Celeribacter indicus: one gene and its partner. The protein of the gene in region 1 binds, or shares a complex with, the protein of each later gene. Links are inferred from orthologs where the notes say so. Each region holds a gene or a part of one and is shown on either strand. Other genes may lie near its edges.

The links. The genes of interacting proteins can lie anywhere in the genome.
Region 2: the proteins of dinB (region 1) and dnaN are in contact, whole or in part, in a solved structure (PDB 1OK7), measured with the Escherichia coli proteins. The link is inferred for Celeribacter indicus from one-to-one orthologs.

Annotation. Positions count from the first base shown.
Region 1 is NZ_CP004393.1:930,873-938,769, forward strand. The notes cover bases 2,275-5,267. They hold dinB (DNA polymerase IV), read right to left. Parts: upstream 4,357-5,267; coding sequence 3,193-4,356; downstream 2,275-3,192. Other genes in these bases: P73_RS24755 (recombinase family protein), read right to left, coding at 2,275-2,344; P73_RS04760 (hypothetical protein), read right to left, coding at 2,825-3,196; P73_RS24765 (hypothetical protein), read right to left, coding at 4,353-4,502; P73_RS04775 (McrC family protein), read right to left, coding at 4,789-5,267. Also shown: more of P73_RS24755, read right to left, coding at 584-2,274; more of P73_RS04775, read right to left, coding at 5,268-6,093; P73_RS04780 (AAA family ATPase), read right to left, coding at 6,090-7,897. UniProt on the Escherichia coli protein: Poorly processive, error-prone DNA polymerase involved in translesion repair and untargeted mutagenesis. Copies undamaged DNA at stalled replication forks, which arise in vivo from mismatched or misaligned primer ends.
Region 2 is NZ_CP004393.1:134-3,620, forward strand. What follows is about bases 533-3,487. They hold dnaN (DNA polymerase III subunit beta), read left to right. Parts: upstream 533-1,428; coding sequence 1,429-2,547; downstream 2,548-3,487. Other genes in these bases: dnaA (chromosomal replication initiator protein DnaA), read left to right, coding at 533-1,247; recF (DNA replication/repair protein RecF), read left to right, coding at 2,582-3,487. Outside these bases: more of dnaA, read left to right, coding at 1-532. UniProt on the Escherichia coli protein: Confers DNA tethering and processivity to DNA polymerases and other proteins. Acts as a clamp, forming a ring around DNA (a reaction catalyzed by the clamp-loading complex) which diffuses in an ATP-independent manner freely and bidirectionally along dsDNA.

The DNA.
Region 1 (7,897 bases):
GGTCCCTATCTGCCGTGGGTGTAGGATACTTGAGAGGAGTTGCCCCTAGTACGAGAGGACCGGGGTGAACGATCCACTGGTGGACCTGTTATCGTGCCAACGGTAGTGCAGGGTAGCTATGATCGGAAAGGATAACCGCTGAAGGCATCTAAGCGGGAAGCCCCCCTCAAAACAAGGTATCCCTGAGGGCCGTGGAAGACCACCACGTCGATAGGCCGGAGATGTAAGTGCAGCAATGCATTCAGTTGACCGGTACTAATTGCCCGATAGGCTTGATTTGATCCAGTAAAAGCAAAACTCAGCTGCTACGGACAAACCAGAAGCATACACAATCCCTGCTTGACTTGGCTCTTTCCTCGGTTTGGTGGTCACAGCGTCAGTGAAACACCCGATCCCTTCCCGAACTCGGCCGTTAAGCACGACCGCGCCAATGGTACTGCGTCTCAAGACGTGGGAGAGTAGGTCACCGCCAAACCTAGTAAAGAGCCCATAATCTCTCTCAACGATGTGCCCCCGATCGATAAATCGCCCGTGGGCAAAAATACCCTGTCGCGGGGTGGAGCAGCCCGGTAGCTCGTCAGGCTCATAACCTGAAGGTCGCAGGTTCAAATCCTGCCCCCGCAACCAACGATAATTGCGAAACCTCCAAGGCATCCGCCGAGGAGGTTTTTTGCTGTCCGGACGCATTCCGCAGTGATCGTCTGTTGCGCGTCCCCGCAACCAACGATCCCGGCGATAGCAGGTTATCCAGAGCCTGTGCTTCCGAGAGGAAATCAGGGTTCTTCCTGCCAGCGGCAAAGCGCAGGATCGCGCCAAGATCTCCGCGCAACACAATCGCCAATTCCCCATTGTCAGGCACGAGTGTCACCTGATCGACCAGTGACCGGAAGGTCTCGGCAGCCTGGGTGCGGCCATCCTTGTCCTGCAGGTGCTCATAGAGCTGGCTGATCCGCTGCGCATAGAGGCTTGCCATGTTGGGATGCATCAGGGGAGGGGGCTCGTCGGCATTGGCGAGTTTGTCTGCAAGCTCCGCCTTCCGCGCCTCCAGCTTCTCCGCTTTGTCCTTCAATTTGGAGGGCGGGAAGCCTTCGAGGATAGCATCGACAATCTTGTCGAGTTCCTTATCTACCCGCTTCAGTTCCTGCTTCCACCCTTCCAGGTCTGCACCGCGCTCGATGCGGAGCCGGTTCACCTCTTTGGTGAACTCGGCGCAGAACTCCTTGAACAACTCCGGTTCCATCAGGTGCTTGCGCAACCCATTCAGGATAGAGGCTTCCAGCGCATCGCGCCGGATGTTCAGCCGGTTGTCGCAGGTGCCCTTGTTGCGCGCGGTGGAGCAACCGAGCAGATCCTTCGAGATCATGGAGTAGCCGCCACCACAGCAGCCGCATTTGATAAGCCCTGCGAAGAGGTGCTTCGGCCGCCGCCGGTCGTTCAGGAAATTGCTGCTGGTCTCTTTGGCGGGCTCATAGGCCAGTCGGCTCTGCCGTTCCTTCACCGCATCCCAGATATCCTGATCCACGAGCCGAAGCTCGGGAACCTCCTGTGTCACCCAGTCACTCTCGGGGTTCAGCCGCGACACGCGACGCCCGGTATCAGGGTCTTTGATGTAGCGCAGCCGGTTCCAGACCAGCTTGCCGACATAGAGCTCGTTGTTCAGGATTCCCGTTCCACGCTTGGGATTGCCGTGGATAGTGGACGGTCCCCATTCACTGCCCTGCGGGCCGGCGATGCCTTCGCGGTTCAGATCCATGGCGATGGTGCGGGAGGACTTGCCGTCGAGATAATCCGCAAAGATGCGGCGCACGACCCCGGCCTCGGTCTCGTTGATGGTGCGATCACCGCGGACCGCCTCACCACGGTCATCGAACTTCTTCACCACGTCGTAGCCGTAGCAGAGGCCGCCGCCAGATTTGCCGTCCTCGACCCGGCCGCGGAGCCCGCGCCGGGTTTTGTCGGCCAGATCCTTCAGGAACAGGGCATTCATCGTGCCCTTCAGCCCGACATGCAGATGGGTGATCTCGCCCTCAGACAGCGTGAACATCTTCACATCGGCATAGGTCATCCGTTTGAAAATGCCGGCGATGTCTTCCTGATCGCGCGACAGTCGGTCCATGGCTTCGGCCAAGATCATATCGAAGCGTCCGCGGGAGGAATCCATGATCAGCGCTTGGATCCCCGACCGCAGGATCATGCTGGAACCGGAGACGGCATGGTCGGTGTATTCCTCGACGACGGTCCAGCCTTCTTTCTCGGCGCGAAGGCGGCACAGGCGCAGCTGATCTGCGATCGAGGCGTCGCGCTGATTGTCGGAGGAATAGCGGGCGTAGAGTGCGACTCTCATGCGAGGTTCTCCCTAATCTGGGAGGCGGTCGCTCGGCAGTCGGGCCGTCTCCTGTTGAACGAAGTCGCGTGCAGCCTGCCGGGCAAGTTGCCGGACAAGATCGACGAGGCGAGGATCGGGTCTGCGGGCATCGGCCACGCGCGCAACAGCTTCATCTGTGGTCTGGGCGACCAATCGAAGCGTCGTGGCTGTGGTTTGCCGTTGCCGTGCCATGTTCGTCCCATCGGCTGAAATGCCTGTGTCGACGAGACTACCGAGGAAAAATCATCGGTTACAGAGAAGCGCTCGGCGGCGTTCAGGTGTCGATAGGGTGCAAAATAGGGCATTGGCGTAGTCCTGAGCAGCATGGCGTAGCGCAAATACTGGCGCGACACTGTGCGAATGTGCGGCTCACAGGGATTTGAACATCTGCTCGCACAGCGAGACGTTCCAGCCAGGTCCTGTCTCCAGCTTAGGGATACGTCGGTTTGATTTCAACACTCATCCGGGCCAGGCAGTGCTCTTTGCAAGACCAGCGTCGAGGGTGGGTTCATCCCAGTGGTGGGCAGCTCCCAGCCAGCGGTCGACAAATGCCCGAAATTCCGGCTCGCCAAAGCGGACCTGAAACGTGTAGAGCCGATTGACCACCTGACGCATCAGGTCGCGCATCTCATCATCATCAATGCGCGACAGCTCTGTCCACGGGATTTGGTTGCCATCGCCATCGGTGACGAAGACATCCGAGAAATCCCCTGTCCTAGTCACCGGAACACGCCCGGAATGGATTCCTTCAAGCATGGTGTTGCGGACGCAGATCATGGCCATTGCCTTGGCGAGTTGGGCTGCAATGCGCTCTTCGTCCTGCCGTTTCATCTCGTACCCCTGTTCGGTCCCTGCGTGTCCGGCAAACCGAGACTGAGCTGCTGCCCGATGCTCTCGGCATCTTCTGGTTCCAGCGAGGATAGCGTCACGCCGAGAAGCCGCACACCCTTCTCGAAGGGGAACAGGCCCTCCAGCAGTGTCGTGCTGATCGCTGCCAGGTCGTCTGCATCAACCACGCCGCGATCAATCGTCCGGCTGCGGGTGATCTGCTGGAAATCGGCGTACTTTACCTTGAGCGTTACCGTGCGGCCGGTCAATGCTTTGCCCTTGCAGCTTCGCCAGACTTTTGCCGCAAGAGTTTCGACCTCCTGCCGTGCCGGTTCGAGGTCAATGAGGTCCTCGGCGAACGTGTCCTCGGCCCCGATGGACTTGCGTTCCCGGTTGGGCTCTACCTGGCGATTATCGATCCCGCGCGAAATACGGTAGTACCAGCCGCCCGACTTCCCGAAATGGTCGCGCAGGAAATCGGCCGATTTTGCGCGGAGATCGGCGCCGGTCAAAATGCCGAGGCGTTCCATCTTCGCTGCTGTCGCAGGGCCGACACCGTGGAACTTCTTGACCGGCAGCTCGGCCACGAATTGCGGGCCGCGCGCCGGAGTGATGACGGCCTGGCCATTGGGCTTGTTCAGATCGCTCGCCATCTTGGCAAGGAACTTGCAATAGCTGATGCCTGCCGAGGCGTTGAGGCCCGTCACTTCCTTGATCCTGCTCCGGATGATCTGTGCGATCTCTGTCGCAATGGCGATGCCCTGCTTGTTCTCGGTGACATCGAGATAGGCTTCATCCAGCGACAAGGGCTCGATCAGGTCGGTATGCTCTGCAAAGACCTTGCGGATCTGCGCCGAGACGGCGCGATAAACCTCGAAGCGCGGCTTAACGAAGATCAGATCCGGGCAGCGCCGTTTCGCAGTGACCGAAGGCAGGGCCGAGCGCACGCCGAAGGCGCGGGCCTCATAGCTGGCGGCAGCCACGACACCTCGGGCCGCTGAGCCACCGACCGCGACCGGCTTGCCGCGCAGCTCGGGATTGTCGCGTTGTTCGACCGAGGCATAGAAGGCATCCATATCGACATGGATGATCTTGCGGACCTTGCCGTCCCGATCATCCGTCTCCCCGATCTGCTCCGCTTGTCCCGACATGGAAATGCTCACCTGACCTCGGGTGCCGGTTTTTCGATGAGTTCAAGCAGGTCGTCATCGAGTACGCGTTGCAGTGCCTTTGCCTCAGGCCAGTCTGCCGTCAGCCAGGTCTCGACGTCTTCGCGGCTTGTGAGGATCGCTATGGCTCTGGTGCTCATGATCATTGCCGAAGGAAGTGGCGCGGGCGCGATTTGGTTGCACATCTCAGGCACCTTGTTGTTTGCCGGGCACATCCTCTCCCCCTCGGCTTAAGTGCCGCCAATGCCGCCCATCCGTTGCGGATCTTAGGCAATACCGCCAACCTGCTGGTGATACGCAATGTGATGGTCTGCCTGGCAGTCACCTCACTTGGCCTCTTAGGATTGCGGGCCGGTTGGTCGGGGTAAACACCGGTTTATGACGCTTTGATCGAGGTCAGTCCGTTTGCCTCATTCCGCTCGTTGCCTAGGCCGCCACGGAAGACGGTAACATCCGTCCCAATAGCTTCTTCAACGCATCGACGTGCGATCGCGAGGGACCGGTCATGACAAGGGTTGCGACGTGAAGGGCCTCTTCGGCGCCTTCACGTGAGATGGCGTATCGGGTGCAAATCGGTTCTGGCGGGAGATCGCCGTGATGGGGGTAGAGCAACATGACGTCCCGGCAGCCATAGAGTTGGCTGTAGGCCATCAACTGATACACGTCGGCCTGGCTGATCCCCTGTTTGGGGTCGTCGATGCGGGGGGCCATCCGCTTCCATTTCGTGTCCACGACAAGCACCGTTCGATCTCCGTGCCTGATGATGAGGTCCGGCTTGGTCCGAAACCGCCCTTTATCGGCTTCGAACAGGCAGTCCCGGTGGCCACCTTGCGCTGCAACACGGTAACCGCTTCCGGCCAAAGCACGGGTGACCAGTCGTGCGACGTATTGCTCGAACAAGGCATTCATCTCGAACAGGAGCGCATGGCCATCCATGGATCCTGCGCTGGTCTGCTGATGCCGATCCCCGAGAAGCAGGCGCGCGAAGGATACGAGCTCGCGCCACCGTTGGTTTGTTCGATCCAGAGTGATCTGGTCCCATCGGAGCGCAGGGACGGGAACCTCGGCCACATCCGCATAGGCGAAGCCCAGTTCGCGCAGGATGCGCTGATTGTCGGGGGCCTGGGCCACGTGCTGCAAACGGGTGACGGCAGCGCGCATCACCTGGTTGAGGGCGATGTCGGAGGACAGCTCGTCGTACCGACAGGCCAGCCGCTGCGGTGCCACCGCATGGCGCGAGAACTGCCGGGCAGCGTCGAGCCTGCCGCGCAGAGCGGGGAGGTCGTCTGCATGGTCCACATAGCGGCGCGGCAGACCCATGCGCACCGCTTCCATCAGGCGGGCGCAGAACAGGCGGATCAGCAATTCGAGGATGGTGTCCGTCTGCCATCCGAGCTGGGCCAGCGAGCCTGCATCGATCCGCAGATCGTGAACCACCGCGAGCATGTGGATAAGACGGCGACGCAGGGCTTCGTCAGAGGCGTCGTGTTCTCCAAGACCTTCGATCTTGGGAAGGATCTCCAGCTGACAGCCCTGTGCTGCGATCACGCCGACCACACCGCGGGCCCGCAAGCCCTTGCGGCCGTGTTCGAGCACGCCTTCGCCGCCACGCCCCGCGAAGCTCGAGCGCGCCGCCACGGCGGCAATCCGATCAGCCTCGGCGGTCGGGATGGTCGTGTCGTCATCCCCATAGCCGATGCGCTGCCATTCGCGGAGCGTGCGGCGGATCATGAGCCGAGAAGCCGCGCGTAATCGAAGCCGTCTTCGCGCACGTCCCACCGGAAGCGCGGCATCGCCTCACCATTGTCGAGCCCCGGCGGTGCCTTGAGGACTGACCTGTTCAGAAAGCCCCCCGTGATGGGCCTGTCATGCGTCTCGAGATCGCCGAGTACCGCGGCGATCTTGCCCCAATCCTCGAAGAAGTACTCGGCCAGCAGCGGGATCACCTTGTGCCGCATCGCTGCGTCCACATCCGCGCGGGTGTTGCAGCCGGTGAAATAGGCATGCCCGATCTGGTGATCGCGATCGTAGAGGTATTCAATGCGTTCATTGATGATGGTCAAAAGGTTCGGCAGATCGATGCCGGTGTGGGTCACGGTATCCTTCAGGACGGCCGGATCGGGCATCATTTCCCGGAACGTGAACCGGCGTCGCAGCGCTGTGTCGAGCAGAGCGATGGAGCGGTCTGCCGTGTTCATCGTGCCGACGATATGCAGGTTCGACGGGACACCGAACTCATCCCCCGAATAGGGCAGGCGCACCTTGAGCTGGTTGGGCTGGCCGAGCCGCTTGTCCGGTTCCAAGAGCGTGATCAGCTCTCCGAACACCTTGGAGATATTGGCCCGGTTGATCTCGTCGATGATCAGGACGAAGGGTTCGGGTTCGGACGGCCCCTCGTTCTGCTGGCTGTTCATGTAGCGCTCGAGGGCCGGGACGTTGAGCTCGGCGTCATAGAGGGCGTAGATTGATTTCTGGGAGAACTTCCGGGAATAGATCTCGCCGACAGGCACGCCCTCTCGGTCGATCCAAAGCCAGCGGACGGCTCGCCGATGGGCATATCCGCCCTCGGGACGTGGGGCAAACTCGTACCCGCCCGTAAACTCCCCGATGGCTCGAAACAGCCCATTGCCTTTGGAAACGATGACGATGTCGCCCTTTCGGACCCAGTTCCGGAAGATGAAGGGCATTTGCACCATGCCGGATCTGGCATCGACAGCGCCGTTCTGGTCGCCGTGGGCCTTGCAGGCGTCGATGATCGCCTCTCGGCTTTCGAACTTGTCGTCCGACCAGTCAATGTCCTCGAAGCCGAGAAGAGCATAGCCGCCCTTGATCGCTTCCTCGAAAAGATGCGCGTCCTCGGGGTTGTTCGCCTCGCCAATCGACATCTTGAAGACCTGGCGGCCCTCGACGCGTGTCGCTTCCTCTTCAGATGAATGCCCGCGGCTGGTCTCGGCGCGTTTCGCGATGCGTCGGAATATGCCGGGCACCGTCTCCAGCCGGAAGCCGGCCGAAGATGTGTCCTCACCCTCATCCGCGCCGGTCATCGGCTGTCGGCCCTCGACAAACTCTTCATAGGCCATCGACTGATGAAAGGTGACGAATTCGATCCGACCGGCGGCGAGGAGGCGCTGGTACGTGGCCATCAGTTCGGCACGGTCATCGGGTACAGGTTTCCCGCACAGCCGAACAGCTTCTTCCGCCGTGCGGTAGGTCTTCCCAGTGCCGGGCGGGCCGTAAAGGATGATGTTGTGCGAGCTTGATCCCATGATCGGTACCGCCATTTCGACGTCTGTTTTCGCAGGCTTCGCGTTTTCCCAGAGCTTTTCCAGAGCCCGCGCTGCGGCGGGCTTGATCAGAATTCCGGACGACTGAGGGCTCCAGTCCTGCCCGCTGATCTTGCTCGTCAGGGTCGCATGCGGGATGTAGGCATCCTTCAGTGGGTCCCGTATGTCCTCGAATTCCACATCGATGAAATCCGTGGTCTCACCCGCGGCGGCGCGCTCTGAGTCCCAGTGAAGGTCGGAGTAGGCGGCCT
Region 2 (3,487 bases), 930 kb from region 1 along the record:
CCAATTTCATGGCCAACTGGGTGGCCCGCAATTTCTCCGACACGATTCTCACGCATCTGAAGGGCGCCGACGTCCCGGCCTCGCGGGTTGAATTCAGGGTCGAGCCGCATTCCGGCTCCTCCGCTCCCGTCGCCACCGCACCGAAGTCGGCACAGCCCGTTGACGCCACGCCGGAGGTCCCCGGCGCCGCACCGGCGGGCGAGGATCTTCCCGGCGCGCCGCTCGACCCGCGCTTCACCTTCGACAACTTCGTGGTCGGAAAACCCAACGAACTGGCCCACGCCGCCGCGCGCCGCGTCGCGGAGGGCGGGCCCGTCACCTTCAACCCGCTGTTTCTCTATGGCGGCGTCGGCCTCGGCAAGACCCACCTGATGCACGCGATCGCCCACGAGATCCGCCAGCGCCGTCCCGAACTGCGGGTGCTTTATCTGTCGGCCGAACAGTTCATGTACCGCTTCGTCCAGGCGCTGCGCGACCGCCAGATGATCGACTTCAAGCAGATCTTCCGCTCCGTTGACGTGCTCATGGTGGACGACGTGCAGTTCATCGCGGGCAAGGATTCGACGCAGGAGGAATTCTTTCACACGTTCAACGCGCTCGTCGACCAGGGCAAGCAGATCATCATCTCCGCCGACCGTGCGCCGGGCGAAATCAAGGATATGGAGGACCGCATCCGCTCCCGCCTGCAATGCGGCCTCGTGGTCGATCTGCACCCGACGGATTACGAGCTGCGCCTCGGCGTGCTCCAGACCAAGGCGGAGACTTACCGCGCCCAATATCCCGACCTCCGCTTTGCGGAAGGCGTGCTCGAATTCCTCGCACATCGCATCTCCACCAACGTGCGCGTGCTCGAGGGCGCGCTCATGCGCCTGTTCGCCTTCGCCTCGCTCGTCGGGCGCGAGATCACGCTCGATCTGACGCAGGAATGCCTGTCCGACATCCTCAAGCAGTCCGACCGCAAGGTCACGGTGGAGGAAATCCAGCGCAAGGTTGCCGAACATTATGCGATCCGCCTCTCCGACATGATCGGCCCGAAGCGTGTGCGCTCCATCGCGCGGCCGCGCCAGGTGGCGATGTATCTCGCCAAGCAGCTCACATCGCGATCTCTGCCCGAGATCGGGCGCCGCTTCGGCGGACGCGACCATACGACCGTGATGCACGGCGTGCGGCGGATCGAGGAACTGAAGGGGACCGACAGCCAGATCGCCGACGACATAGAACTGCTGCGCCGCGCGCTCGAGGCGTGACGGGCGCCGCAGGCAACGTGAGTCCCAATCGCTGCACCACCGGGACAAAAGCCCTCGGCGGTGCGCGCCTCTCTTGACGACCGCGCCGGTTGCCAACACAGTCCGGGAACAAAGAATTCTTGCGCCTGGCGGCGGATCGTCTACGGTCGTCGCCCCGGCCTAGGAGAGACACGAGGGTGGTATGAAAATCAGCATCGAACGCGGCACGCTTCTCAAAGCCGTTGGTCAGGCACAATCCGTGGTCGAGCGCCGCAACACCATACCGATCCTCGCCAATGTGCTGATCGAGGCGGAGGGCGACACCGTCTCCTTCCGTGCCACAGACCTGGATATCGAGGTCGTCGACAAATGTTCGGCCATGGTCGAACGGGCCGGGGCGACCACCGTGTCCGCCGTGACGCTCCACGAGATCGTGCGCAAGCTGCCCGACGGGGCCATGGTCCAGCTCACCGACGACAGCGCGACGGGACGCCTGACGGTCGAGGCGGGCCGGTCGAACTTCTCCCTTGCTACGCTGCCCAAGGAAGATTTCCCGGTGATGGCCTCGGCGGAGTACGACAGCAATTTCGCCGTACCCGCGCCGGTGCTGCGCCGCCTGTTCGACAAGTCGAAATTCGCGATTTCGACGGAGGAGACGCGCTATTACCTCAACGGCGTCTACATGCATGTTGCGGAGGGCGAAAACGGCCGCGTGCTGCGTTGCGTGGCGACCGACGGCCACCGGCTCGCACGGATCGACGCCGCCCTGCCGCCCGAGGCGGATGACATGCCGGGCGTGATCGTCCCGCGCAAGACGGTGGGCGAGCTGCGCAAGCTGCTCGATGACGACGAGATGCAGATCGCGGTCTCCGTGTCCGAGGCGAAGGTGCGCTTCGCCACCCCCGAGATCACGCTTACCTCGAAAGTGATCGACGGCACCTTCCCCGATTACACGCGCGTCATCCCGATGGGCAATTCGCGCAAGCTCGAAGTCGACGCCGCCGAATTCGCGAAGGCCGTGGACCGCGTGGCCACGGTCTCTTCCGAGCGCTCCCGCGCGGTGAAGCTGACGCTCGAGGACGACAGGCTGACGCTTTCCGTGAACGCGCCCGACAGCGGCGCCGCGGAGGAGGAGCTTGCGGTTGCCTATAGCGATGAACGCCTGGAGATCGGGTTCAACGCGAAATACCTCCTGGAGATCGCCTCGCAGGTCGATCGCGAGAACGCCGTCTTCCTGTTCAACTCCTCCGGCGATCCGACGCTGATGCGCGAGGGCAACGACACCTCCGCAGTCTATGTCGTGATGCCGATGCGGGTGTGAGTATTTCCGGCAGCAAAAAGATCAGAGCGGCGTGATGGGCAGGCTGTTCCTCGAAGAACTGAGCCTGTCGCATTTCCGCTCCCACAAGGCCGCGCGTCTCGAGCTGGACGGGCGGCCTGTGGCCATCTGGGGGCCGAACGGGGCGGGAAAGACCAATATCCTCGAGGCTGTTTCGCTCCTCTCGCCGGGCCGCGGGCTGCGCCGCGCCGCGCCGGACGAGATCGCGCGTAAGCCGGAAAATCTCGGCTGGAAGATCCGCGCGGACCTCATATCCCTGCATCAGCGCCACGAACTCGAAACCTGGGCCGAGCCCGGCCAGTCGCGCTCCGTGCGCATCGATGGCAAGGTGGCGCCACAGGTCGCGCTGGGCCGGATCGCCCGCGTGGTCTGGCTCGTGCCCTCGATGGACCGGCTCTGGATCGAGGGGGCGGAGGGGCGCCGGCGCTTTCTCGACCGGATGGTGATGAGCTTTGAGCCGACCCATGCCGAGGCGGTTCTGGCCTATGAAAAGGCGATGCGGGAGCGCAACAGGCTGTTGAAGGACATGGTGCGCGACGCGCATTGGTATGATGCGCTCGAGGCCCAGATGGCCGGGCACGCCGCGGCGATCATGGCGAACCGGCTTTCCGCGCTCGACCGGCTCGAGCGGGCTCAGGCGGGGGCAGAGACCGCATTTCCCGCCGCGGCCCTCGCGCTGCGGTCTTCAGACGACATGCCCCTGCCGGAGGGGGAGGTGGATCTCATTGCGGCCCTGCGCGACACCCGGCCGCGCGACCTTGCCGCCGGGCGCACCCTCGTCGGGCCGCACCGCGCCGATCTCGGGGCGGTCTATACCACCAAAGGCGTGCCCGCCGACCAATGTTCGACGGGCGAGCAAAAGGCGCTCCTGATCTCGCTCATCCTTGCCAACGGCCGCGCGCTGGCCGAGGATTTCGGCGCA